Regions from separate parts of the Lactobacillus sp. UMNPBX19 genome, predicted to be linked through region 3. Evidence: predicted binding sites of a transcription regulator. Region 3 holds the regulator's gene; each other region holds the start of a gene.

Region 1 (10,040 bases), on a different contig from region 3:
AAAATGAATTGTAATTATTCTCCGCTCATCTATTATTTATTGTCTTGTAAATTTTGATGAGCATTTAATACTACTGCCGGCATAATTTGATCCTCCTTATTTAATATTTTTATTAGATTACACTATATAAAATGGGATTTTCATTAAAAAACAATTTATTTTTACACAAAAACACTCCATGATCATCAAAAATCATGGAGTGTTTTATCAATCTATTAAATTAGTAAATGTAATTAGTTTCTAAATTACATTCCCATACCCATACCTGGGTTTGGAGCTGCAGGAGCTTGGTTCTTGTCATCTTCTGGAGCGTCAGCAACAACAGCTTCAGTAGTTAATAACAAGGCAGCAATTGAAGCAGCATTTTGAAGTGCTGAACGAGTTACCTTAGTTGGGTCGATAATACCAGCCTTAACCATGTTTTCCCACTTGTTAGTTGCAGCATTGTAACCAACTTCTGGGTCTTCATGTTCTAAGTGGTCTAAGATAACAGCACCATCTTTACCAGCGTTTTCAGCAATTTGACGTACAGGAGCGCCTAAAGCTTTCATAACAATCTTAACACCAGTTTCTGCGTCTTCGCTGTCACCCTTAACAGTATCTTGGATGGACTTCATAACATCAACTAATGCAGTACCACCACCAGCAACGTAACCTTCTTCAACAGCGGCACGGGTTGCGTTCAAAGCATCTTCGATTCTGTACTTTCTTTCCTTTAATTCAGTTTCAGTAGCAGCACCAACCTTGATAACAGCAACACCACCAGCAAGTTTAGCAAGACGTTCTTGTAATTTTTCACGGTCAAAGTCTGAAGTAGTATCAGCAATTTGCTTCTTAATTTGATCTACACGTTCTGCAATAGCTTCCTTAGAACCAGCACCTTCAACAATAGTAGTTGAATCCTTGGTTACAGTAACCTTGCCAGCCTTACCTAATTGATCAATCTTAGTGTCCTTTAATTCAAGACCTAAGTCTGAAGAAATTACAGTACCACCAGTTAAGATAGCGATATCTTCAAGCATTGCCTTACGACGGTCACCAAAGCCAGGAGCCTTAACAGCAACAACGTTGAAAGTACCACGGATCTTGTTCAAAACAAGAGTTGGAAGAGCTTCACCATCAACATCATCAGCAATGATTAATAAGCTCTTACCTTGTTGAACGATTTCTTGTAATAATGGCAAGATATCTTGAATGTTAGAAATCTTCTTGTCAGTAATCAAAATGTAAGGGTTGTCTAAGTCTGCTTCCATCTTGTCGTTGTCAGTTACCATGTATTGTGATAAGTAACCACGATCGAATTGCATACCTTCAACTACTGAAAGTTCAGTATCAATACCCTTTGATTCTTCAATAGTAATAACACCATCGTGACCAACTTTTTCCATTGCGTCAGCGATTAAGTTACCAACTTCAGTTGAAGCTGATGAAACAGAAGCAACTTGAGCAATTTCGTCCTTAGTACTTACCTTGTGGCTAATCTTGTGTAATTCGTCAACAGCTGCCTTAGTAGCAATTTCAATACCACGACGAATACCAACAGGGTTTGCACCAGCAGTAACGTTCTTCATACCTTCACGAACGATTGCTTGAGTTAAAACAGTAGCAGTAGTAGTACCGTCACCAGCAATGTCGTTAGTCTTTTGTGCAGCTTCAGAAACAAGCTTTGCACCCATGTTTTCAAAATGGTTTTCTAATTCAATACTTTTGGCGATAGTAACACCATCGTTAGTAATGTCAGGAGCACCATAACTCTTTTCCAAAACAACATTTCTACCCTTAGGTCCTAAAGTTGTCTTAACAGTATCTGCTAATTTATCAACACCTTTTAATAATGAGTGTCTTGCATTTTCAGAAAATTTAATCTCTTTAGCCATATTATATGCCACCTTTTATTTCAAATTTTATTACTTAACGACAGCTAATAAGTCGCTTTCACGAAGAACTAAGTACTTTTCGCCTTCGTACTTCAAGTTAGTGCCAGAGTATTTATCAAAGAATACAGTTTCACCTTTTGCAACTGACATAGGAATTAAGTCGCCATTTGCGTTGCGCTTACCATTTCCTACGGCAATAATTTCGCCCATTTGAGGCTTTTCTTTAGCGTTAGAAGCCAGGACAATGCCTCCAACTTTTTCTTCTTCTTCGTCTTTTACTTTAACGATCACGCGATCACCGATTGGTTGTAACACGTTAGTCCCTCCTGTACATAATTTAAATCTATAATTATATTACTTAGCACTCATATATTATAAGTGCTAACTTACAATTACGATAGTACATTGTTTATAAAAGAAAAGCAAGTATTTAAACACAAAAATTAGCACTTTTATCATCAGAGTGCTAAAAAGTGCTAATTTACTCATAAATGTAGATTAATTTTGGTAATTTTTTGATAAAATTAAACAAGCACAAAAAGTTAAATATGCGGTGGTACTTTCGTTTGAGAGGATGATGCCAATGGTGTAATAACTGTTGTTCAGAGTCTTACTGAAGGGAGGTACACTTTGCTTTATGACAGCCTTTTTTGGTGCTGTCTTTATCTTTATTGGTCTCTTAGACTGTATTGTTCTAGCTTTAATAAAACTAGTAAATGATACAAACAAGTTGGCGCAAGCTGTAAAAAGACTAATAAAGTCTATCCACGACTTGTGGAAGAAAAAATAGAGCAAACTAAAAAGCCGCTTGATAACTTTTGGGACAGTTGATAGCAGCTTTTAGTTTGTCTTGATACTTTACCACCGCATTTTAGCGGCTTGTGCTTTGAGAGAGCTATTACCAGTAGCTCTCTCTTTTTTTTGCTATAAATAGTTTACTTCTTTTTTATTTTTCTTTCAAATTGAAACAATAATATATTAAACTCTCTTAACAGTAATATCTCCCACATTGGCGCGGCCTTGAAGCACTAAGGTTGGACCCTCTGCTGGTTGATCACCATCAATAGTAATATCATTAAAACCTTGATTTAATTGATTGTCTACTCGCCAAGACGTTGGAATGTAGAGGGTTAGCTCTCCCATTGACATATTCACGTTAGCAATCACTTCATCCCCAGCTGGTTTTGCTGAATCAAGGTAGACATTAACGTCTCCCATTGAAACATTTATCGTTACTGTCTCTAAATGCTGTGAATGAACATAACGTGAGGTAGAAGACATTTTTTCGCTAATTACAATATTGTCACCATTATCTGAACTTGTTGTATCAGAAAATACATGTTCAGCCTTAAATTTATGAGGTGCCTTTAAGTCAGACCAATTAGTACTGACTTTTTCACCATTAATAATTACAGTTGGCTTCCAACTTTTTTTGAAGATTAATCTTAAACCTCCCCAAACCAAAAATGCTGCTAAAAGCACTGTCCAAGGAACAATACTTTCAATATGAAGAGGCTTTGCATAGATAATTAATAAAAATGCAATTGAAAAAATTGTCCCACCTAAACTTCTATTAATTAAGGAAGTAATTAATGTTGCCGCAAATACTACGGTCCAAAAAATTGTCCAGAACCCTAATTCTACTGGAATTAAATGCAACTGATCTAAAACTAAAAATGCTGCTGCTGCAAGCAGGCCTAAGCCCCAAAGAACCCTTCCAAAACTGGCCTTTCTCATGATAATACCCTTCTCTCTTTTAATCTATCATTTAAATCTCGATAATATCGTCTAGAAACATAGACTGTCTTATATGAATCATGAAATTTAATCTGACAATTAGAGATCGATTTAGTAATAGCATAAATCTGATCTAAATTTAAAATTGTCGATTTTGATATTCGCATGAACTGTCCACCTAATAGGTTTTCTAATTCATATAATTTATATTTAACAAAATATGCATTCCTAGTCGTGTGCGCCATTACTTGCTTATCATCTGTTTCAAAAAACAAAATATCATTAATACTTAAATAGTAGGAAGTGTTGTCCATCATTCCTTCAATTTGGTCAGGATGATCTGAATCCATTTGAAGCTGTTGATAGATTCTTTCTATTTCAGGTGTTAACTGACCAGCATGAATGGTTATTTCTGTTTCTTTCTGATCCGGATCAAGTTCAAGCTTAACTTTCACAATTCTCACTTCCTTGTTTCATTTTCGATAATTATATTAAACATGAATGTAAGATTAAAATCTAGTGAAATTAACTAAGTGGTCATTTTATAGTTCTAAGTGGTCAAAAAAAGAAGTATGAATCAAGATGGGGATCTTGTTTCATACTTCTTTTAGGCTTTAACCTAGTAATCGCTCGGCTTGGTCAATTACATTTTTACCATTCATTGTGCCATAATCTTGCATCCTAATTGCTTCTAAGGGTATATCGTGCTTACTTGCATCCTCCTTAAGATGGTCTTCCATATACTTAATTTATGGTCCAATTAAGATACAATCTGGTGCATCTTTTTCAATAATATCTTCCACTTGAGCTGCTGCGACAGCTTTAATTTCATACTTTTTCTCTACCTTAGTCAGTCTTTTATTAATACTTCCGATAAGCAGGTGCTTGATAGTCTTCCATAAATTGCAGAATTTTATCAAAATCGGTTCCAAAATAAATTGCATCTAAATAGATATTCTCCAAAAAATCATCTTGATTCATTCGCTTAAGGAGTTTATCTAGATAATCATAGAAACCTTTATAATTATAAAAAGCTACTGGCTTGGCATTGTCACCAATTGCGGTCCAAGAAATAGCCTGACTTATTTCTTCTAAAGTTCCAATACTCCCAGGTAAAGCTACCATTCCATCTGCTAGATTCATCATGGTATCTTTTCGCTTATCCATATTAGGTACTACACGAAAATCCTGTACTTCGTCGTAAGCAGCTCCGCGATTCTTTAATTCTTCAGTAATAATGCCGTGGACGATACCACCATTTTCTAAAACACCGTCTGCAACTGCCCGCATTAAGCCGAACTTTCCGCCACCATAGACTAATTCAATTTGGTGGTCGGCCATTTTCTTACCAAAATTATAGGCAGCCTTGGTGTATTCAGGACGATTTCCAGCCCTGGCACCACAGTATACTGCAAGTTTTTTAATCATTTTATCTACCTGATTTCTATCTCATTACTTTGTCTATCTCATCTATCTTAAAATTATTTTCTCTTTAATTACAAATAAAAGCGCATAAAAAATACACAAGCCTACCTAAACTTGTGCAAAAGGACTATATTATAGTAAATTATTTTTTGTTCTTATCTTTATCTGAATCCAAAAAGTAAATTAAAGTTTGCAGTTCAGTTGCTAAGTCAACATTTTGAACCCGAACACTAGATGGAGCAGATAAACGAAGCGGCGTGAAGTTCATAATTCCCTTAATTCCAGCGTCAAACATTTCATTCGCTGTCTTTTGGGCTGCCGTTTGGGGAACACAGAGAATAGCAATGGTAATCTGTTGTTCACGCAATTGCTTCTTCATCTCACTCATGTCATAAACAGGCACACCTGACATAATTGTGCCAGTAATTTCAGGATTAATGTCAAAAGCGGCACTAATTCTGATATTATTAGTACGCTTAAAGTTATAATTTAAAAGCGCATGACCCATGTTACCAACACCAACCAAGGCAACATTGGTTAAGGTATCTTGATTTAAAATCTTTTTAAAGAAATTAAGTAAGTTCTTAACGTCATAACCGTATCCACGCTTACCTAAAGCACCAAAATAAGAAAAGTCTCGACGAATTGAAGCACTATCTACCTGAACAGCTTCAGCAAGTTCAGTTGAAGATACTTTTTCTTTTCCTTCATCATTTAAAAAAATCAAATAGCGGTAATAAAGTGGCAAGCGTCTAGCGGTAGCCTTAGGAATCTTAATTTCATCCATGAGAGGCCTCTTTCTTTCATAAAATAAAGATGTGAAATATTTACTAATCAAACTAATAATAGGCATTCTTCAAGGATAAATCAAGAAACAATTTTCACAAAGATAATATTTTCATAAAATTTAAAACATTTGCTATGTTAAAATAAGTTCTAGGAGAACAAACTATGATTATTGCACAAGCTCAAGACCTCGAACAACGTTTCGGAGGCAATACTATTTTCAGTAACATTTCTTTTTCTGTTCCTGATAATGCCAGAATCGGTCTGGTTGGTCCTAACGGAGCCGGAAAAACTACCTTATTAAAGATTATGACTGGCCAGCAAGAACCTACTAGTGGTCAATTTACCATTAATAAGGGATTTAAAGTCGGCTATATCGCCCAGGAAAATGCCCTAGATGAAGATAAGACTATCTGGGATGAAATGCTTACTGTCTTTGATAATTTAATTGAAAAGAATAAGCGCATCACTAAAATGCAGGAACAAATTGCTGAACATCCTGAAGATGAAGACCTGCTCAAGCGCTATGACCAGCTTGCATACGACTTTGAACAAGAAGGCGGCTTTACTTATCAAGCTGAAATTAAGAGCATTCTCAACGGTTTTAATTTTAAAGAAAATACCTGGCAGAAAGTTATCGGAACTCTTTCCGGTGGTGAAAAAACGCGCCTTGCTTTTGTGAAATTACTGTTGCAAAAGCCACCAGTTCTCTTGCTAGACGAACCTACTAACTATCTTGACTTAGATACTTTAGATTGGTTAGAAGCATTTTTGAAGAACTACCAAGGCGCAATTATCACTGTTTCTCACGACCAGTACTTCTTAGATCACTTAGCTAACCAAATCTTTGAATTAAACTTTGGAAAACTAACTACCTTTAAAGGTAACTATAGTCAATACGTTAAAGAACGTGAATTGATGAATAACCAGCAAGAAGCTGCCTATGAGAAGCAACAAGAAAAGATCAAAAAAGAAGAAGAGTTCATCCAAAAGAACTTAGTTCGTGCTTCAACTACTAAACGTGCTCAGAGTAGACGTAAGGCTTTAGACAAGATGGAGCGAATTAAGCCACCTAAGCACAAGCAAAAAGTTCGTATTAACTTTACTAGTGACCGTCCTTCAGGAAAAGAAGTCTTAATTGCCAAAGACTTAACTATCGGTTATCCAGATAAAACAATGGTTTCTGACATTGACTTTCAAGTTAATAAAAATGACCGTGTTGCAATTATCGGACCAAACGGAATTGGTAAGTCTACCCTACTTAAAACAATTATGAAAAAACTTGAACCTAAAGATGGTTCAATTAAGTATGGTGCTAGTTTAGACATTGGTTATTACGACCAAGAACTTCAAAGTCTTGATCCTTCAAAGACTGTTCTTGATACCATTTGGGATCGTCACAAGACGATGCCAGAAAAAGACGTTCGCTCAATCTTAGCTTCCTTCTTATTTACTGCTGAAGATATTGATAAGACTGTTGGTCAATTATCTGGTGGACAAAAAGCTCGTTTAACTTTAACTGTTTTGTCTCTTGAAAAAGACAACTTCTTGCTAATGGACGAGCCAACTAACCACTTAGATATTGAAGCAAAAGAAGTGCTTGAACAAGCCTTAAATACTTATGACGGCACTCTTCTCTTTGTTTCTCACGACCGTTACTTTATTAACGAGTTAGCTAATAAGATTATTTCAGTTCGTGATGGTCACGCTAAGATCTATAATGGTAATTATTCTTACTACTTAGATGAAAAAGCTAAACAAGCTGCTGCAGTTCAAGAAGCGGAAGCACAAAAAGCAGAAACTGAAACTACCCCCTCGGTTAGTCAAAATAAGGGTAAGCTGTCTTACCAAGAACAAAAGGCACGCGATTCTCAAAAGAGAAAACTAGAACGTGCAGTTAGCGATGCCGAGGCTCGAATTGAAAAGCTCGAAGCAGAAGAACAAGAAATTCAAACTGAAATGGCCAATCCTGATATTGCGGCTTCATTTGAAAAACTCGGACCACTTCAAGAAAAATTATCTGCTGTTCAAGAACAACTCGAGCAAGCAAATAATGACTGGGAAAATGCCTTAGAAGCATTAGATGAATTTGAATAAAGTAAAAGATCAAGATTCTCAAAAAATAGAAAATCTTGATCTTTTTTCATGTTTATTTTATATATTAGCTATTCATTTCTCTTAATTGATGAATTTTATATTGAACCTTCACTTCTCCGTTTAAATTTTTCACAAAAATATGATATTGATCTTTAGGAACAAATACACGCATTGTAAAAACATTTTCTCCATTGTTAATAAATATCTCTGCAGATGATATATCCTGGATTATTCGTATGCTAATAGATTTTTCAGCCTTCAGATTGCAGCTTCTTTCAGTTCCAAATTCGTCTTCAAATTCTATACCAGTTTTAATTCTTTGCACTATAAATCTATTTTTTATCTTATCTAAAACTAAACGCAAATGACTCGTATTTTCTCTATTAGCGAACAAGTCAATTATACTTATAGCATTATTATCTTTAGTAAAAATATCAAATTTAATATCTCTACAATTAATTAAGCCAGCAACAATCTCCTGATTTTTACTGATTATTTTATTCTCCATGTAATCAGTTGTATATAATTTTATTATCTCATTTACCGGTTTTTGAATAAGTTTGCCATTTCTTATTGATAATTCTCTTGGAAAAATTAAGCATCCATCATAATGATATTTAATTAGTGGGGAATTTGAATTCATAATGCTCATCCATGCGCTTAAAATACGTCTTCCATCAGGTGTGCTCATGGTCTGAGGCGCATAAAAATCAAAACCTGAATCTATTTCTTCATACTCTTTACTTTTAAAATATAAGTTTCTAAAATCCAATTTATTTCCAATGGCATAACATGCTTGAAATGCATTTAAAAATTGATTTCCTTTGCTCTGCAATCCCTGCGGACAAAACAACAGCACTCCTTTATTATCTAGTTCAAAATAATCTGGGCATTCCCACATATAGCCTTTTTTTTCAAAATTAGTTTTAACCTCACCAACTTTGTTCCAACTTTTTAAATTCTGACTTTCATAAATTAGGACAGTACCAGTTTTGGCTTTTGTTTGTACGCCTATTATTGAATAATATTTACCATTTTTCTTAAAAATTTTAGGATCTCGAAAGTGACCTGTATAACCAGAAATTGGTCCTTTAATTAATGGATACATCATTTTGGCTACATTATCATTTTCGTCCATGTAGGCTCCTAATTGACACGGAACTCTATGCCAATCATCTGTATCAGTATTAGTCCAAGAATTACCATTGTACATAAGGAACAATTTATTATTGATTGGGATAGCACTTCCTGAATATACTCCATACTTATCAAATACAGTATCATTGTTCATTACTTCGCCAACCGGTCTCCAATCAACCAAATTTTTCGATTTCCAGTGAAACCATCCCTGTTGAAAATAATTTGGATTCATACTATATTTCATCGGAAACCATTGGTGAAATAAATGATAGTACCCATTAAAATATGAAAAACCATTTGGATCACCCAACATGCCAAATAAGCTCTCAATATGAATTCTTTGATGATATGGTGATCTTTTTACACTATTTTTTTCTTTGAGCAAATTTTCTTCAGGAATATCTTTTAGATTTGAAACTAGGTATTCAAATTGTTTTCTTCTATTAATCATTTTTAACTCTATTAATCATTTTTAACGCACTCATTTTGATAAAAAAGAAAGCTAAATGTATCTAACTAAAAAGAGGGGGGGAAGTACTGATACAATTAGCTCTCTTGCACTTAATACTTATTAATTCATTTCATTCACAGTACCTTTTACTTGCGCAGTCATTGTAGGTTCAGTTAGAACAATTAATTTTTGTTGTGCTTTAACATCTCCAGAAGCAATTGGATCAACTTCTGCATAATCCTTTGAGTTGGTAATCAAAACTATAACTATATTGTCATAACCTTTTTCGCCTATTTCTTTATAATCATATGTTCCAAGCAATTCACCCTTATTTACCTTTTGTCCCTGCTTTACTACAGTGCTAAAGCCTTTTCCTTTTAGATTTACTGTATCTATACCTAGATGAATGAGAATTTCCGCACCATCATCTGACTTAACTCCATATGCATGACCTGTTGGATAAGCCACAGTAATTGTTCCATTTACAGGAGAAACTATATTATTTGATGATGGTTCAATAGCTATTC
Region 2 (10,040 bases), on a different contig from region 3:
ATTGGCGCTAAAATATTATTATTAAAGTATGAAGCAAAACCAGTCGCTTCAGCAGAAACAGCTAAAAAATATTCTAATAATAATCCCCATCCAATTATCCACCCTACTACTTCTCCATAGATCACTGAACCAAAAGAATAGGCGGAGCCAGCTACTGGCATTGCAGAAGAAAATTCAGCATAGGCCATTCCCACCATACCAGAAACAATTGCTGCTAATAAAAAAGAAATAGCAACTGCTGGACCAGCATGCTGTGCTGCTTCATGACCAGGCAAAATAAAAATTCCTGTTCCAATAACTGCCCCGATTCCCAACGCAACCAAATCACGAGCATTTAAATGTCTAGTTAAGCGAGAATCTGCTTTTAAAAAAGTATTTACTGGAACTTTCTTAAAGAAGTTTTTCATTCCAACTCTCCTTAATTTATTTTTAATTATTATACCTGATTTTATAGCTATTTCTAGCCTATAATTAAAATTAATTAAAAAAAGACTACGAATTTAATTCATAGTCTTTTTTCAAAATATTGCTAACTATTTTTCTTCTTTTTTATCAGCTTTTTCAGCTTCTTTGATGTCTTTCTTTTCTTGTTCACGAGTTTCCTTGTCAAACAATACATCTTCAAGAATTTCACCATTTAAGTACAAATGCTTATCATCAATAGTGAATTTAACTTCCTTAGTATCTGGCTTAGAAACAATCAACTTAGCTGCTGGGGTTTCAAGATCTTGTTCAACAACTCTTCTCAATGGACGAGCACCAAATTCCTTGTCATAACCCTTCTTAGCCAAGTACTTCTTAGCATCATCAGTAACATGAAGCTTAATGTTTCTCTTAGCAAGAGACTTCTCCATCTTTACTAAGTAAAGGTCTAAGATCTTGAGCATATCTTCACTAGTTAATGAATTAAATGGAACAATTGCGTCAAGACGGTTTAAGAATTCTGGTCTGAAGTAAACTTCAAGAGCTTTACGTAAAGCATCTTGATCGTCACCCTTAAGTAACTTGTCAGAGTATCCAGCGTTTGAAGTCATGATAATGATTGTATCTTTGAAGGAAATTGTTCTACCTTGTGCATCAGTTAAACGACCATCATCCATGATTTGAAGTAAAGCATTAAAGACTTGAGGATTTGCTTTTTCAATTTCATCAAGCAAAATCAATGAATATGGTTGGTGACGAATCTTTTCAGTTAATTGACCACCTTCACCATAACCAACATAACCAGGTGCTGAACCGATCAACTTATTAACAGCCATTTGATCTTGGTATTCGGACATATCCAAACGTACCAATGCATCTGCCTTACCAAATAACTTAATTGCTAATTGCTTAGCCAATTCAGTTTTACCAACGCCAGTAGGACCAGTAAGTAAAAATGAACCAGTTGGACGGTTAGAATCCTTAAATACTTGCTTACGTGCAATTGCATCAGTAATGATATCAATGGCCTTATCTTGGTCAATAACAACTTTCTTCAAGTCAGAAGCTAAGTTAGCATTCTTTTGAGCTTCATTTGCATTAATTTCGCTCATTGGAATACCAGTCTTAGTTTGAATTAAAGCATACATATCTTCTGGTGTAACTTTAAGTTCACTAGCTTTGCCGGCATTCTTAAGATCTTTCTTAAGGTCTTCAATCTCTTTCTTAATCTTAGCAGCTTCATCATATTTTTCATTCTTAGCTGCTTCTGCCTTTTTACCTTCTAAGGCATGAATCTTGTTCTTAATTGAAGTTTCATCTTTTTGATCCATACCTAAGGACTTCTTAGCACCAGCTTCATCCATTAAGTCAATGGCCTTATCTGGTAAGTGACGATCATTAATGTAACGATTTGAAAGTTCTGCAGCAAGTTTCAAAGCTTCTGGATCATATTTAACATTGTGGTACTTTTCATATCTTGGAGCTAAGCCCTTCAAAATTTGAATAGCATCCTTGATTGTTGGTTCTGGAACTTGAACTGGTTGGAATCTTCTAGCTAAAGCAGGGTCTTTTTCGATTTGTTGGTATTCACTAGTAGTAGTTGCACCAATAACACGAATTTCACCGCTAGCTAATGCTGGCTTTAAGATATTAGCAGCATCCCCAGAATTATTTTCTGAATCAGTAGAACCTGCACCAACAATATTATGTAATTCATCGATAAAGAGAATAACATTCTTGTCACCCTTAGCTTTATCAATAATCTTCTTTAGTTTTTCTTCAAAACTACCACGAAGAGAAGTACCTGCAACTAATTCATTAATATTCAACTCAATAATATGAGCATTCTTTAGCTTTTCAGGAACATCTCTATCAACAATTCTTTGAGCTAATCCTTCAACTACAGAAGTTTTACCAACACCAGCAGGACCAATCAAAACAGGATTGTTCTTCTTACGTCTACTTAAAATTTCAATAACTTGATCAATAACAGCGGTACGTCCAATGACAGGATCGTATTTACCATTCTTAGCTTGTTCAGTTAAGTCAACACCAATTGGCTTTTCCTTTTGTTGGCCATTTTGAGCACTTTGTTGTGGTGCTTGACCAGCACTATATCTCATTGGTTGTTGACCATTGGTCATTCTTCCATCATTGAAAAAATCTCTGTTTAATTCATTAAACAAATCATCAAAATTGTAGTTTCCATTGTCAAAGTATGCCATGCTTTACACACTCCTCATATTCTCAAAATTTTTAGCACTCATTAGTTATAAGTGCTAACTACTCACATTTTTTATTATAGCAGGTTATCCACAGAAACCCAAATATTATTTCATCTTTTTCCACAGACTATTTTAATTTGTGAATAAAATAAGCACAAAGTGCTTAATAAAGCATTTTGTGCTTAAAAATTTGTGAATTAATATTATGATATAGTTCTGAAATTATTTATTTTTATTAATTTTCAAATAATTTAATCATTTATTATCTTTTTCTTTTTATGCTTGTCCTGGGGTCTTTGATTATTGCCAGGAATATTGTTTCCATTATTGTTTTCAAGCAAATACTGCTTAATTAACTGAACTACTTGTTTATTTTGCGGAAGAGAAGAATGTTGTGCATCTGATCCTGTAACCGTCATCGTCGTATAGTGCTTTACCTGATTTTGAAAAATATATTTTCCTGCTGCCACACTACTTTCAGGTACTAACCCATCCGACTCATAATTCTCTCCCCCTGATACTGAATATACATCTAAATTCTTAGGAATTTTCTTCCGATTTTTAATAAAATCATTCAGCATTTCGGTTTTATGGTCAACATTACTCTCATTAAAGTTATATGGTGTCCCGAGGGTCATAAATTTCTTTATTTTGATTTCATCACTATAATCTGCATAGTATTTTTCTAGCCAATATGTCCAAATCAATCCACCATTTGAATGTCCAAATGCCTTAAAATTATTAAATTTATATTGCTGACTAAGCTGAGCAAAAGCCTCATCAAACCAACCTGCTTGTTTCTTAATATTGGCATAACCATCATGATTATTTTCAAATCCTACTACAATAAACGGTTCATTATCATTACGATTAATTTTACCGCTATACTTCAGTGTTCCATCTTTCTTCACTTGAATTTTTAATAGACTATGCTTTTTCAGAGTATCTTTATTTAGCAGATTAACCAATTCATTAAAACGCTCAGTAGTTGCACTTGATCCTGGAATCATAATTACAGGAGACATTTGTGACTTTCGTCTTTCAGCTAAATCATGATTAGCACTTTTAATCCAAAAAAATGTTGGAATAGATAAAACTATTAAAAAGATGAAGGTACCTAGCAAAAGCAAACGATTTTTCGATATCCTCTTTTTATTTAACATATTCATAGCTAGCCTCCTCATCATTTAACAAATCAATTTCGTCTTGAACATCCTTGGCCATCTTCATAATTGGAAGATATAACAAAATATCAAATGCAAACAGAAGCATTGAGAAAATTAGCGCTTGCCAGTTTCCATTTGTAGCAATAAAGGCATACAAAGGTCCCGGAGTTCCAGATAATACATTATAGGCTGAAGCCGGAATTAAATGGATTGCAATCATACTTGCAGCTAAAAGCATATTTACAACTGGTAAAAATACATAAGGCAGTAAGAATAATGGATTAAAGATAATCGGAATACCAATTAAAGCCCCCTGATTAGAGCCAAATAGAGTTGGAATAAAACTCCAGCGGGCAACTCTAGCAATATCATTTTTCTTAATAAAAATTAAAATGCCAATCAATATCACTAAGGTTAGGCCGTTACCACCAAATTTTCCATAAGATTGATATAAAGAATTTCCCACATATGGATTAGGTACATTCCAACTTGAGCCATGTGTCAAAGCATAGTTTAAATTAGCAACATTAGTCGCACTATCACTACCAGCAGTAAGAGATACTAAAGGCTGGCCAATGCCACACCAGTTTAACAACAATGCTAGAAGTAATAAGGGAATAAAAATACCCAGATTTAAATTATTCTGTCCTTGACTTTGGAAAAATTGATAAAAGTTTGTGGCGGTCATTCGTACATGGACTAAACTAGCTAAAATTCCAATTACTAATCCAATTAGCCAAGTAGCAAGCATCGGACGAAATGAATTAAAAGCTCTTTGCTTTATTACTTGGGCACTTTCTGCATGGCGATGATGATAGTCAGTTCCAAGAAATCTAAAAATGAGTCCCGTTCCAAAACCGATCAAAAGAGCAAATAAAAAACTATTAATATTAAAAAAACGCCAGTTAAAAGATAATTGGAAATCTCTAATATCTCTAAAACGATATGCACATAACAGCAAAGCTAGCATTCCTGAAACACCAGCCATCTGGGCATCTTTTTGATATAAACGTGCAGTATATTGTGCTGAAAAATATGCAGTAAATAGTCCAAAAGTACCAAATATTACACTGGTAACGCCCTGGCAGGCATACCAGGATGCATTAAAAATCTGATCCGGTAACCATTTATCAAAATAAAAAATATTAGATATTAAACTCGTTGGAGAAAAAACACTCTGCCATAAAAACTGAAAAATACTTCCTACAACAGCAAGTGGCATTAGCATCATCAAAGTTCGATAAGTTACTCTAAAAAATGCTAACCTGCGAAGTCGCACAATAGTTTTAAAAATAATTTTTTCCATAATTTAATCCTTATCTCTAATAATCTATTTCCTAGTTTAAATTAAATATTGTAAGAAACCTATTCTTTTTTATTAAAATACAGCTTAAATCAGACAAGCTTCTTTAAACCCAGATTAGATAAAGAACATGCTATAATGATGAGGAAAATAAAAAGGAGAAAAATTATGGCTAAACGAAGTTTTTCGATTAATGATGAAACTGACCGTCTACTCAACTACTATTTAAATCATTCAGACAAAGAATGGGACTTAGTAATTAATGAAGCAATTAAAAGCTATGTATGTGACCATTTAACTCAAAGGCAAGTCCATGAAGCAGTTAAACATACCGGAAAAGATGCTTTTCCAGCTAATGAAGTTCTTCGTACTTTCAATAGTAGCTGGATTAATGGCGAGTCTTAATATTCATTGCATAAAGTCATACCTTCCGGCAAAATAAAGGTAGCAATTCTACAAAATAAGCTGACACTTGTCAGCTTATTTTTATACAACTATCCTTAATTAAAAGGAGGAAAATACATGCTAAAAAAACATGCGCTAGATCCAATTAAGTTAATCTGGTTATTTGCTGGTTCTTTAATAATTAATACTGGTGTTAGTTTTATTTGGCCACTAACTACCATTTATATTCATAATTATCTTCATGAGACACTTACAGTAGCTGGGATTGTTTTATTCATAAATTCAGCCTTTACAATGGTTGGAAATGCAGTTGGGGGACTTTTATTTGATAAATGGCATCCTTACCAAACCCTTTTAACTGGTGTCAGTATTTCTACCTTATCCACTTTCTTGCTAGTGTTGTTTCATGGCTGGCCAGCCTATCCAGTTTTGTTAATTACTTTAGGCTTAGGCAACGGTATTGTAGTAACTGGCTTAAATTCAATTGCTACTTTAATTAAAAGTCGGAATGCCTCCTATGTGTTTAATGTCTTGTATTTCACTCAAAATTTAGGTTTAGTATTTGGTTCCCTAATGGTGGGATTCATTCTACCTTTTGGTATTACTTATATTTTCTTACTTGCTTTTATTATGTTTGCCTTTTTAAGCATTGTAATCTTTTTTGAATATCGTGGTTTAAACCCGGCTCATGCCTCTACAAATAAAAAAGCGACTACAGCTGCCCATCAAGAAAAAATTCCTTACGGCGCAAAAAGAGCTATTTTCTCTATCTTAATTTGTGTTCTAGCTGCTTGGATTGCTTATGAACAATGGAATTCTAATATTTCCTCCTACATGCTTGGCTTACACATGAGCGTTCGGTTATATAGTTTACTTTGGACTCTAAATGCTATTTTAATTGTCCTCATTCAACCGCTTTTAACTTACTTTGATGACTGGCTAACTGCACATCTTCATGGACGATTATATATTGGTTTTAGTCTGTTTGGGCTAGCATTCTTACTACTAATTGGAGCAACCCACTACTTTAACTTTGTTTTAGCCATGGCCGTTCTAACATGCGGAGAAATTTTAGCATTTCCTGCTGTTTCAACTTTTGTTAATGATCGTGCTAGTAATAAAGACAAGGGGAAATACCAAGGAATTGTTCAATCAGTTACATCAGCTGGTCGAGCTCTAGGACCGCTAATTGGAGCTTTAGTAATTGATAATTTTTCCTATTTGACCTTATTTGTAGTTTGCACTGTTTTAGTTTTAATTTCTGTCCTTCTATTTGCAATCATTAATGCTTATAACAAGAAAAAAATCGCTGAATAGCGATTTTTTATTTTCTCTAATTTACAAAAAAAGCCTAATTCCACCAACATCGGAATCAGGCTCACACAGTGTTAGGTACCGCTATTCTGACCAAATAAAAGATACATTTTCGCTACCGTAGAAAATGCACCTTGCTACAACGGTACAGGTAAATCTTAGCACAGCAGCCCTACTTGCACAACCGCTTTTAAGGAAGTCAAAATCATAAAAAAAGAGATAGAAAATATTATTTCCTATCTCTATGAAGGCGATTTTATTAAATTTTCCATGAGATCGTTACATATCTCTCTCACTTTAAAATAATCTTTAACTGGATAATTAGACTGAACTACTAATACATCGCGTGTATCGTTTGAAATACGATAGTAAGTTGTATATCCATCGCCTGAACCATTTGAAGAATGAAAATCAGGGAAGTTATAAAAACCAGCATTATATTTAGCAGGATCAGCTGGAGCATAAACAGCTTGTATTGATGAAGGTTTTATGATTTCTCCATTTAAAATCGCACTTGTAGCTCGATATAAGTCTTTATTTGACATGACTAAGCTTCCAGCGCCCAAATTTCCGTGTACTTTATCTACCGCAACACTATGTGGTACTAAGTAACCCTGAGAATTTTTAGTATATGGGACCGCAACCTTAATACGTTTATTTTTAGGTATATCCCAATAAAATTCTGTTTCAGATAAACCTAATTTTTTAATATAGGTCTCTTTCACTAGACTTTCATAAGAGTGATGCGTCACTTTTTCTAAAATACCCGATAATAAAATATAGTTACTAGATGAGTAGAAACGTTGATTATACTGTTTCTTATTGAAAACTATATTATGCTTAATATCATATTTAATTCCAGCTTGATTGTTTTTAAAGACTGGCGTTCCATAACTCGATTCATCTTTTCCTTGTAATCCGGCTTCCATAGTTAGAAGCTGCCCAATCGTAATTTGATTAGCATGGGGTACTTGAGGATAGAATTTCGATAATTTGTCATTAAGTTTAAGCTTTTTCTGCTCAACTTGTTTCATAACTAGGGCACCAGTAAAAACCTTATTAACTGAATTAATAAAAAAAGCTGTTTTGGGTGTATTATGCTCTTTTTTACTAATATTTGCATAGCCTGTAGACTCATTAAGAATTACTTTATTATTCTTAATCGCCAGGATATTACCTGTTATACCTGCTTGTGTTAGTTTTTTTTTATATCTACTGCTGCCTTACTTTTAACATTAGGCATCTTTACATTCGTTTTGTTGCCCCATGTCTTAGTAAAGTAGTAACTATTTAGCTTATAGTTGACTGGATGATTCTTTTCTTTCATAAACGGTTTCACATATTGATCTACCTTTAACCATCCATTCCAACCAAGGTGAATTGTATCTTCCATGAAGAATTTCTTTCCACCGTCTTTTGATAAGTTAGCTATATTATTGAAACCTTGAGATGTAAGCTGTTTGGTAATCTTAGCAACGCATTCTTGATACATTGTCTGAGATAAACCGGTATACTTAGCCCACTTTTCATTAACTGGTGGAATAATGAACAAGACATTAACATGTTCATGCGCAAGTTCATTTAATACCAATTCAAAGTCTGCATATTCTGGTGACTGAGTATAATCAAAATCTCTTTGAGAATTCTTCAGGTGCTTTAAGTGCTTATTGTTTAACTTTTTGTCAAAGAAACCATTAAAAATACCAAACTTATTATTTGTTGTTCCCTGTTGTCCCTGCTCATTAGCAAATTGACGTAAGTTATCATATGCATAAGTACCTGGCAGTTTACCTGCTTCTTTTTGAATCTTAGGAATGTTATTAGTCATCCCAATAGATGAGAAGAAATTATCTTCATTCGCTAACATTCGACGTCTAGCTTTCAAATACAAAGTTTGATACTTAGACAATTTTTGCCCTGAAGCTAATGTCATTAATGCATACTTTGTTGTCTCACTAGCAGTTCCAGCTGGCATATCTAACAAACGCCGAGCAGCATAACGAGTAGCTACACTGTCCTTAGCAGTCAAAATCCAATCAACTGCTTGAAGTTGAGAAAAATACATCCCAAAAGCTGCTGGATTTTGACCTTGCTTAGTAAACCACTGTGGAGAAATAATAAAGACTGCTTTTTTATTAGAAAGCTGATTTACTGTTTCCTGCATAGTGAAAAAGTGAGTTAAGGATTGACTTCCCGGTCCTCCTAGTAAGAAAGGTCGATAATTTCTTTTATATTTATAAGCTAAGACACTTGGGTGCAAGGCATCCATTCTTGATAATTCACTAGAACCATAAAATGGAACATAGTTTTTCTCAAAAGCAGCTTGCTTAATCGATTGACCTTTAAAGACAGTTTGAGATTGTGAAACTGAAGCTTTAAAGAGAGCATTATCTGACTTTTCACCATTTTGCCATGGAATTAAAAATAAAATTATTAACAAAATGAAAGCACAGAGAACTGGGCCGAAAATCTGCCACAGTTTACGTTTATTACTCATTTCTTAAGCTTTCTACCTTTGCAATGATTTTGTTTGGAGTATCCCAATCTTCACGGTGAAATTCTGATACTGGTGCAGTTACATCACACTTGTCTTGTAATTCAAGTAACATTTGAACAGTTGCCATGGAATCTAACAAACCATTTTCAAAAATGTTTTCATCCATTTGGTCACTTAAATCTTCACCAGTTAATTCATTTAAAATATCTAAAACAGCTTGCTTTGTATCCATAATAAGAAAATCCTTTCAAAAATAATAAACTACTTCCAGCCAAACCATAATGTACTCAAGAATCCTGAGAAAATTAGGAAACTGAAACAAACAACATTAAATGTTAAGAAAATCGCAAACCACTTTGTAAATTTATTATGTGGGATTTGCTTGCGGTGCTTACGCTTAAATCTTAACCAAATATCATTAATGATAATTGCCAAAGCATGGTAAATACCATATACGATATAGTACCACGTTAAGCCGTGCCAGAAACCAATAATTAAGAAATTTACAAAATATGCTAAGCGCGATAATCTGATTCTATTTTTCACCAATTTATGCTTCATTGCAAAGAATGTAAAACGCATAAAGATAAAATCACGGAACCAGAAAGATAGAGTCATGTTCCATCTATTCCAGAAATCTTTAATATTTTGAGAAATAAATGGTTTATTAAAGTTCATAGGAGTTCTAATTCCCATAAAATATGACG
Region 3 (10,040 bases):
TTTACCCTTAGTTTCCTTTAAAGTCTTTTCAGTAGTAAAGATTAATTGATCTACTTCGTTACGTAAATCAACTTCTTCTTTACGCTTTTTATCTTCTTCAGCATGCTCTTCAGCATCCTTTTGCATCTTCTTGATTTCTTCATCTGATAAACCAGAAGAACTCTTAATAGTAATCTTCTGTTCCTTACCAGTACCCATATCCTTAGCAGATACGTTTACAATACCGTTCTTATCGATATCGAAAGTAACTTGAATTTGTGGAACACCACGTGGTGCTGGTGGAATATCAGTTAATTCAAAGCGTCCTAACGTCTTGTCATCAGCTGCCATTGGACGTTCACCTTGTAAAACATGAACATCTACTGCTGGTTGGTTATCAGCTGCAGTTGAGAAGATTTGGCTCTTTGAAGTTGGAATAGTAGTGTTTCTGTCAATTAACTTAGTGAAGACACCCCCCATAGTTTCAATACCAAGTGACAATGGGGTAACATCAAGTAAAACAATGTCCTTAACATCACCTGAGATAACACCACCTTGAATTGCTGCACCTAAAGCAACAGCTTCATCAGGGTTAATTGAGTGGTCAGGTTCTTTTCCAGCCCAATCCTTAACAGCCTTTTGAACTGCAGGAATACGAGTTGAACCACCATTTAAAATAACTTTATCAATATCATTTACAGTCAAACCTGCATCACTTAAAGCATTATCAAATGCTACCTTAGTCTTTTGAACTAAATCATCAGTTAATTCATCAAACTTAGCACGAGTTAAATCAGCTTCAAGGTGAAGTGGACCAGCTTCTCCAGCAGAAATAAATGGAAGTGAAATATGAGTTGAGGAAACACCAGATAAGTCTTTCTTAGCCTTTTCTGCAGCATCCTTTAAACGTTGTAATGCCATCTTATCGTTAGATAAGTCAACACCATTTTCTTCCTTAAAGTTTTGGATTAACCAATCCATAATTCTTTGGTCAAAGTCGTCACCACCAAGGTGAGTATCACCATTAGTTGACAATACTTGGAAGACTCCATCACCTAATTGCAAGATAGAAACATCGAAAGTACCACCACCAAGGTCGTATACTAATACTTTTTCATCATTTTCATCTTTATCAAGACCATATGCTAAAGCTGAAGCAGTTGGTTCATTGATAATTCTTTGAACATTTAAGCCAGCAATTTTACCAGCATCTTTAGTAGCTTGACGTTGTGCGTCATTGAAATAAGCAGGAACAGTAATAACCGCGTCAGTTACCTTTTCACCCAAATAATCTTCAGAGAACTTCTTAATGTATTGCAAAATGAAAGCTGAAATTTCTTGTGGAGTGTATTCCTTATCGCCAACTTTAACTTTGTAGCCTTCTTCACCCATATGACTCTTGATTGAAACAATAGTGTTAGGGTTAGTGATTGCTTGACGCTTAGCTACTTCTCCAACTTGAATTTCACCATTTTTAAAAGCAACTACAGAAGGAGTTGTACGGTTACCTTCTGGGTTAGTAATAATTTTAGGTTCTTTACCTTCAAGTACGGCAACAGCAGAGTTAGTCGTACCTAAGTCAATACCAATAACTTTTGACATATATGGAACTTCCTTTCTTATTGAGCCACTACAACCATTGCTGGTCTTAATGTTCTATCTTTATATTGATATCCTTTTTGTAAAACTTTAACTACGCGATCTTTTTGTTCATCATTTTCTGCTGCTACAGTTTGAACAGCTTGATGAAGAGAAGGATCAAAAGTTTCGCCCTCGGCTTTAATTTCAGTAATTCCTTGATCTTTCATTGATTTAACTAATGAATCAAGAGTCATCTGCACGCCCTTTTGGAGTTGCTTAGCAGCTTCATCATCGGCTTTAACAGCTAATGCTCGCTCCAAGTTATCCATTGCTGGCAAAACTTCTTTAGCTAAGCTTTGAGACTCATATTTTATTAACTGAGCACGTTCTTTTGCATAGCGTGCTTGCATATTTTGAATCTCAGCTTCACTACGTAAGTATTTATCTTCAAGATCCTTATTTTTAGCAGTTAATTCAGCAATTTCTTTTTCATAATTCTCTACTGGATTTTCCTTAACTTCCTCTTTCGGAGCTGCTTTTGGATCTTTTTTTGGTGCCTTATCTGGGGTCACCTCGTCCTTTAAATCTTTTTCATGCGGAAACTCTTCTTTACTCACAGCTAACCTCCTTACTTAAATCTACCATAATAATCTAACAATTTCTTTGCTAGTTCATTCCTAAAATACTCGAGTAATCCGATCATCTGCGAGTATGGCATGTTTGTTGGCCCTAGTAGTGCAATTGTTCCTTTACCATATTTACCAACACTATATTGTGCAGTTAACAAACTATAATTTTCAAGTAAATCAGATGGTAATTCTGAACCTAATTTAACCTGAACTTTAGAACTAGAATCATTTTTCAGTTCATCTTCAGGATTAAAACCAATTAAACTTGAAAGTGCATCATTTTGATCAATTAACTTATAAAGTGATTTTATCTTGGTTAAATCATCATTTTCATAATTACTCAAAAGATTAATTTGACCATCAACATACATTTGCTCACTAGCCGCATCTTTAATGACATCTTGTAAGAGATCTAATATTTCCGGTGCAGATCCTCGAGCAATAAGATGATCAGCAATTCGCTTGAGTAATACTTCATTAATTGAACTAAGTGATTTTCCAACTAATTGATCATTAATCAATCGAACAGCTTTTTCAATTTCTTCCCCGTTAGTGTGGTGAGGCAAAGTATAAATTTGATTCTTTACATTACCATCATCAGTTACTAAAATGGCCATTACTTGATGACTAGATAGAGGAACAATTCTAAAACCTGTAACTTTTACAGAATGGGTTTCAGGTCCTGCTGCAAAAGCTGTATAGTTAGTCAAATCAGATAAAATCTTTGCAGCTTCCTGCACAATTTCATTAACTTGTTGAAAGGGTTGGTCTAACTGGTAAACAATTCGATTATAGACAGATGCTGGTATTTTTACTGGATTAATTAAATGATCCAAGTAGTATCGATAGCCAGCAGTAGAAGGAATTCGTCCACTTGAAGAGTGTGTCTTTTCAAGTAGCCCTTTCTCTTCCAAAACCGCCATTTCATTTCGAACCGTTGCACTTGAGACCTTGACAGGCAGTTGATTCATCACGGTCTTGGAACCTACTGGCTCATGTGTCTGAGTAAAGTCCATAATAATAGTCTTTAAAATAAGTTCTTGCCGTTCAGTCAACATTTTCTCGCCCCCATCATTAGCACTCTTCTTTCTTCTGTGCTAACAATTTATATAATACCATATACTAGCAATTGTGCAAGTAGAGTGCTAAAACAATTTGATTTTTAACAAAAAAAGCAAGTACTAAGTACTTGCTCAAATTTATTTAATCGGTAGTCTGATTACAGTTTTTACACGATCTACTCTAGTTCTTCGCGGATCACTTAAATATATTTCATGATGATAGCGTGGATTTTTTATATCAATTTGATAATTTTCTGACTTAACAAATTTATGCATATTTTCAATTGTCATCGGTTCATCATCATAACTACCAATATGCATTTGCTGGACACATAGTCCTTCGTTATATTTGAAAAATTTTACTTTCGAGAAATCTTTTTTATTCTTTTCACTAGCGATTTTAACTGCCCAATCCAACTCTTTAGGAGTAACAAAGTCGGGTAAATGAATCATTGAAATCCAAGAAAAGTTTTCTTTATGAGAGTAGTCGATTTTGGAATCACCTTTCATCCACCAGAGACCTTCAAGAGGTGGAACAACAAAATCAAAATAACCTGGGATTTTGTGTTCTCCCTTTTTATTCATTTTAATTGTATAAGCGACACTATACAGCATTTCTAGAGCATTTTTATATGTTCCATCTTCTTTATTTGGATCCCCACTTCCTGAAACTGCTAGATAATTCATTTCAGGAACAGTTATTAATTCAGGTTTCTTTTTTGGGAAATATAAATCTTTATATTCTTTTTTATAATAAAATACCAGTTTTTTCCTTTAATTATTTTGCTTTTACATCTCCTAATTTTATTCGTTTATCTGCAACCTGACTAATAAAATACTTATCATGTTCAATTAAGAGCATGGCTGGTTGTTCTTTTCTTAACATGCTAATTAACTGATCCTGGTTAAACACGTCTAAATAATTAGCTGGCTCATCCCATAAATATATATCTGCTTCTTCCACCAATGATTTGGCAATCGCCACTCTTTTTTGCTGTCCCATACTCATTTCTTCAATTTTTGTGGCAAAGCTTTCTCTCGGAAAACCCATTTTTCTAAGAATATTTAATAGATTTTCATAAGATATTTTTTCTTTTTCTGCAAACTGAGATAAAGTACCAGAATATTCAATAAAATTTTGTGATAAATATGATATCTTTAAGCCTTTAACAATATCAAGTTTTCCTTGAGAAATCACATTTTTATCTGGTTTTAAAATATTTTTCAAAAATGTAGACTTTCCAGATCCATTTTTTCCTTCTAGCGCTACAATCCCATGATTTTTAATAGTTAAATTTAAATCTTCAAACAATTTCTTATTTTGAACTGTAAGATCTAAATGCTGCGCTTCTAATAGAGTTCCATGATAGTTGGGATGAAAGTTCATTTCTAATTCAGGAATAGACTCAATATTTGTCATTAAGCCTTTTTTATCTTGAATACTCTTATCCATTCTTCTTTCAAGATTCTTCGATCTTTTCATTATTTTAGCCGCTTTATGACCAAAGAATCCCTTATCAATATTTGCATGCATTTCATTTTTATGAGCGCTTGCTTTTTTATTGTTTTCTGATTGAAGAGAATATCCTTTTACTCGCTTTCTACTTTCGTTCAAACTTCTAATTTGACCTTGAAGTTTTTCATTCTTATCTTGATTAAACTTATCTCGCTTTGTCTTTGTATCTTCATAACTGGCAAAATTTCCTTGATACAAATGAATTTCGGTATTTTCAATTGCTAAGATATGATTTGTTACTTGATTTAAGAAAGCACGATCGTGACTCACCACAATGTAGCCATTAGAATGTTGTTGTAAATAAGCTATAACCTGCATTCTGGAATCTTCATCTAAATGATTAGTTGGCTCATCGATTAAAGGAAAACCATTTTTATTAATAAAAGATAGTGCCAACAAAATTTTAGTCTGTTCTCCGCCACTTAAAGAATCAAAAGGCTGCCAAATAAGTTCAGAATCAACTTTCATTAAATTTAATTCACGTTCAAGCTCCCACTGTTCAAATGAAATTTGTTCTTGCAGCGCATATAAAGTTAATTTTTTTTTATCATTAACAGTAAGCGGAAAATAGTTAAAATCAAGTTTAGCTTGTATCTTTCCTGTTCCCCTTAAATTACCTCGTAAAAGATTTAAGAAGGTTGTCTTTCCCCTTCCGTTTCTTCCTACTAAACCTAATTTCCAACTACTATCCAAGTCTAAATTTAAATTATTAAATATATTATCTGAGCTATCTGGATATCTAAAAGAAAGATTTGAAATATTAATATTACTCATATTAATCACCTCACGAAAAAAGCCTACACTTTTGACAAGTGTAGACTTTATCCTAGTTAGGCAAAAAAAGGAAGATCCCCGTCTACGTTCCATCTTGTCAAAAGTGCACAGTTGTTCTTATAAAAGAAAAATAATTATTAAAATTCAACTATGCTATTTTGCAAGATTAAAAACGCAATGGCGTAACCTTCTTTCAAATATTAAATTTCAATTGATAAAAATATTCTATCACATAGATTATATAAAAACAAGCCTAATATTAGTTTTCTAACTCATAAAAATATTGTTTAATATCACGCTTATCCTGATCTAATTGATGTGAAAGTTCTTCTATACCAGAAAACTTTTTATTTTTACGAATAAATTTATACCAGGCTAAAGTTAGCGGCTCACCATAGGCTTCTTCATCAAAATCAAAAATATTAGTTTCAATTGTCAAACCATGATTTGTTTTGAAAGTTTCATTATAGCCAACGCTAGTCATAGCATCATGCCATTTTCCATTTATCTTTGCTCTAGTTGCATAAACTCCCTCAGCTGGTAAAACTTTAGAGCCAGAGATTTCAAGATTAGCAGTTGGAAAGCCAATTTTATGTCCACGTCTGAAGCCGTGAACAATAACACCAGAAGTTTCATAAGGCTGGCCAAGTAACTCAGCTGCTAGTTCTACATTTCCATGCTGAATAGCTTTTCTAATATAAGTAGATCCCACTTTTATTTTATCTATTGCTTGTTTTGGCTCCACTACAATTTTAAATCTATCTTTAGCAAATTGAGGTAGATTTTCTACATTAGCAATATCTTTGGGGCCATAAGTATAATCAAAACCAACTACTACTGTATTAGCTTTGAGTTTTATTACCACCTGATCAACAAAATCTTGAGGTGTAAGCTGGCTAAATTCTTTAGTAAATTTAATAATCACTAAGTAATCTACTCCCAGCTTCTCCATTTTACGCTCTTTTTCTTGCTCAGTTTCTAAATAGACAAATTTATGATCGTTTTTATAAATTTCTTTAGGATGTTTATCAAAAGTCATTACCATTAATGGTAAGTTCTTTTGTTCCGCTATTAGTTTAGCATCTTTAATGAGTTTTTGATGTCCAATATGCACCCCATCAAAAAAACCTAGCGTTAAGATTACCTTTTTAGTCGTGATAGGTGCAGAAATAGGATAATCTAAGGTTATTACTTTCATTTTTTACTCTCACTATTCATTTTTTAAAAGCATCATTTCAGGACGATAAATTTTACCTTGTCGTTGATAAATAGCTTTTATATGTCCATTATAAACCAAAGCTACCTTAGCATAAGTGGTATTCAATTTAATGCTTGCTCCATTTGAAACTCTTTTAAACTGATCTGGTGATATTTGAAGTTGGGGTAAATCTACGAAAAAGCTATCAATTGGTTGAAGCCATTTTTCAGGATAATCTATTTCTTTTTCAATAGTTTCTAGATTCACCGCTTGACTTAAATCAAAACCTGAACTGCTAGTTCTAGTAAGACTGGTCATTACAGCTGGCACTCCCAATTCCTCTCCCAAATCATTTACTAGGGATCGTACATAGGTTCCTTTAGAACAGCGAATAGCAAAATTAAAACTTTCAGTTTTTTCTAGTGGATCATATTCTGGATCTTGAGTTAATTCATAACTATAAATGTTTACTTTTCTTTTCGGACGTTCTACTGGGATATTTTCTCGAGCATATTCATAAAGTCTTTTACCATTAACACGGACCGCAGAATATATTGGAGGAACTTGATCAATCATTCCAGTAAGTTTCTTCATTCCACTAATAATTTCATCACTTGTAAATGGAGTAACTATCTTTTCTTCTGCAGTGGTTGTTCCATCTAAATCATAGCTATCAGTTGCTTTACCAAACATTCCACTTCCAATATATGACTTTGGTTTTTCATGCATCAATTCAATTAGCTTTGTGGCTTGGCCAATTGCAATCGGTAATACCCCATTTACTTCTGGATCCAGCGTACCTGCATGTCCAATTTTTCTAATTTGTAAAATTTTTCGTAATTTATAAACACAGTCACTACTGGTTACTCCGCGTGGCTTATTTACTACTACAATTCCATTTAGCATTATTTAATCTCCAAAATAAAAGACGCCTTTCGGCGTCTTTTTCATTTATTTATTTTTATTCTCGCGTTCTTGATCTTGCTTCTTGACTTGATTAATTAACTTATCAATCTTAGAACCATAAGCAACAGAAGTATCACGCTTAAAAATCAACTCAGGAACCTTGTAAACAGTTAAAGTTTGACCAAGCAAGTGACGCATCATACCTTTTGCTTTATCAAGTCCTTCAGCTACTTCTTTTTCCTTTGCTGGATCATCTGTCAACATACTGTAGTAAACAGTCGCATATGATAAATCATTTGTACATTCTACAGCTGTGATAGTGACATCATTTAAACGTGGATCACGAATATCTTTACGTAATATCTTTGTCAATTCACGTAAAATTTCGCCTTCTACACGACCAATTCTATGTTTCATAATTAAGCTCCTTTTTGTGAAAAAAGATGCCTATTTAACAGGTACCTCTTGCATCTCGTAGGCCTCAAGTTGATCGTCAACTTTAATGTCATTAAAGTTTTCAATTGTGATACCACAATCAAATCCTTGCTTAACTTCCTTAACGTCATCCTTGAAACGCTTTAGAGACGCAACTTTTCCATCATATTTAACAATACCATCACGAATTACACGAATACCTGAATCTCTAGTAACATATCCGTTATCAACAAAGGCACCAGCAATTGTACCAATCTTAGATACCTTCCAAGTTTCACGAACAGTTAAGTTACCAGTAACTTTTTCTTCGTATGTAGGTTCAAGCATACCCTTCATTGCAGCTTCTACATCATCCATAACCTTGTAAATAATGTTATATAGACGAATATCTACACCTTCAGAATCTGCTTGACTCTTAGCAGTATTAGTTGGTCGAACATTGAAACCAACAATAAATGCATTTGAAGCACCAGCTAAAGTAACATCAGATTCATTAATGGCACCAACACCAGAGTGAATAATGTTAACTCTTACACCTTCAACTTCGATCTTTTCAAGAGATTGTTGCAATGCTTCTGCTGAACCTTGAACGTCAGCCTTAAGAACAATGTCAACTTCCTTCATGTTCTCTTTCTTCATTGTATCAAACAAGTTGTCTAAAGTAACATGTTGGACATTTTCACGTTGTTTTTCTAAGGCATTCTTAGCACGTTGTTCACCAACGCTTCTAGCAGTCTTTTCATCATCAAAGACAACCAATTTATCAGCTGCTTCTGGAACATCATTTAAACCGGTAATTTCTACAGGAGTAGATGGGGTAGCCTCCTTCACTCTACGGCCCTTATCATTAGTCATAACACGAACACGGCCAAATGTATCACCAACAACAATTGGATCTCCAACCTTTAATGTACCTTGTTGAACTAAAATATCTGCTACTGAACCACGGCCCTTATCAAGACGAGCTTCAACTACAGTACCAATTGCCTTTTGATCTGGATCAGCCTTAAGTTCCATGACATCAGCTTGAAGTAAAATCATTTGCAAGAGCTCTTCAACATTTTTCCCAGTCTTAGCAGAGATCTTAACAAAGATTGTATCTCCACCCCAATCTTCAGGAACTAAACCATATTTCATCAGTTGTTCCATAACATGATCAGGATTTGCGCCTGGCTTATCAATCTTATTTACAGCAACAATAATCGGAACACCGGCACTCTTAGCATGGTCAATAGCTTCAACTGTTTGTGGCATTACACCATCATCAGCTGCCACTACTAAAATAACGATGTCAGTAATTTCAGCACCACGTGCACGCATATTTGAGAAAGCGGCATGTCCTGGAGTATCTAAGAAAGTAATTAAACGATCATCGATTCTTACTTGATAAGCACCTATTCTCTGAGTAATACCACCGGCTTCGTGTTCAGAAACGTTAGTGTGACGTAATCTATCAAGTAAAGTAGTCTTACCGTGGTCAACGTGACCCATAATTGTTACAACTGGTGGACGTTTTTCTTGATGCTTAGAAGCTTTAGATTCTTCCATTTCCTTAGTGTATAAAGTATCAATATCAGAGATATCTTCATGCACTTTTTCTTCAGCTTCAATACCATATTCAGCTGCTAAAAGCTCAATAGTATCCTTATCTAAAGATTGGTTTTGGTTAGTCATAACGCCTAACATAAATAGCTTCTTAACAATTTCTGCAGGCTCTCTATGAAGAAGTTTTCCTAAATCTTGAGCATTCATGCCTTCTTCATAAACTAATGTTTCTGGCAATGGACGTTCCTTTCTTTGAGTTGGTTGCTTCTTGACCTCTTTACTCTGATTGATACGCTTGTTCTTTTTATTTCTACGACGACGTGCTTTATCTGAATGTTCGCTTCTTTCACGTTCATAATCTGGCACTTCACGTTTCTTACGAGTAAAGTCTTTCTTACGAGTTGGCTTTGTTTCTT

What was found. The regulator HrcA, encoded in region 3, represses chaperone genes, less so after heat shock. The targets are predictions, from matches to a motif close to TTAGCACTCNNNNNNNNNGAGTGCTAA.
Region 1: a site for HrcA is predicted at 2,236-2,262, ahead of groES (co-chaperone GroES). Genes of this name have one in related genera too.
Region 2: a site for HrcA is predicted at 2,680-2,706, ahead of CP370_RS07915 (ATP-dependent Clp protease ATP-binding subunit). Genes of this name have one in related genera too.

What each region holds. Positions count from the first base shown of each region.
Region 1 is NZ_PCYR01000010.1:55,407-65,446, reverse strand. Features, by position in the region: gene groL (chaperonin GroEL) at 246-1,877, opposite strand; gene groES (co-chaperone GroES) at 1,908-2,192, opposite strand; gene CP370_RS09845 (hypothetical protein) at 2,515-2,667, shown strand; gene CP370_RS04560 (hypothetical protein) at 2,856-3,614, opposite strand; gene CP370_RS04555 (LytTR family DNA-binding domain-containing protein) at 3,611-4,069, opposite strand; gene CP370_RS10205 (PTS sugar transporter subunit IIC) at 4,229-4,354, opposite strand; gene CP370_RS04545 (TIGR00730 family Rossman fold protein) at 4,476-5,042, opposite strand; gene CP370_RS04540 (redox-sensing transcriptional repressor Rex) at 5,182-5,826, opposite strand; gene CP370_RS04535 (ABC-F family ATP-binding cassette domain-containing protein) at 5,991-7,922, shown strand; gene CP370_RS04530 (sucrose-6-phosphate hydrolase) at 7,987-9,513, opposite strand; gene CP370_RS04525 (sucrose-specific PTS transporter subunit IIBC) at 9,634-10,040, opposite strand, start outside.
Region 2 is NZ_PCYR01000031.1:5,579-15,618, reverse strand. Features, by position in the region: gene CP370_RS07920 (APC family permease) at 1-407, opposite strand, end outside; gene CP370_RS07915 (ATP-dependent Clp protease ATP-binding subunit) at 534-2,648, opposite strand; gene CP370_RS07910 (alpha/beta hydrolase) at 2,900-3,811, opposite strand; gene CP370_RS07905 (PTS transporter subunit EIIC) at 3,801-5,120, opposite strand; gene CP370_RS07900 (hypothetical protein) at 5,286-5,522, shown strand; gene CP370_RS07895 (MFS transporter) at 5,640-6,839, shown strand; gene CP370_RS07890 (serine hydrolase) at 7,079-8,005, opposite strand; gene dltD (D-alanyl-lipoteichoic acid biosynthesis protein DltD) at 8,032-9,333, opposite strand; gene dltC (D-alanine--poly(phosphoribitol) ligase subunit DltC) at 9,326-9,565, opposite strand; gene dltB (D-alanyl-lipoteichoic acid biosynthesis protein DltB) at 9,595-10,040, opposite strand, start outside.
Region 3 is NZ_PCYR01000007.1:7,567-17,606, forward strand. Features, by position in the region: gene dnaK (molecular chaperone DnaK) at 1-1,581, opposite strand, end outside; gene grpE (nucleotide exchange factor GrpE) at 1,599-2,177, opposite strand; gene hrcA (heat-inducible transcriptional repressor HrcA) at 2,189-3,247, opposite strand; gene CP370_RS03255 (GyrI-like domain-containing protein) at 3,389-4,015, opposite strand; gene abc-f (ribosomal protection-like ABC-F family protein) at 4,029-5,540, opposite strand; gene ribF (riboflavin biosynthesis protein RibF) at 5,800-6,738, opposite strand; gene truB (tRNA pseudouridine(55) synthase TruB) at 6,751-7,644, opposite strand; gene CP370_RS03275 (ribosome-binding factor A) at 7,690-8,061, opposite strand; gene infB (translation initiation factor IF-2) at 8,092-10,040, opposite strand, start outside.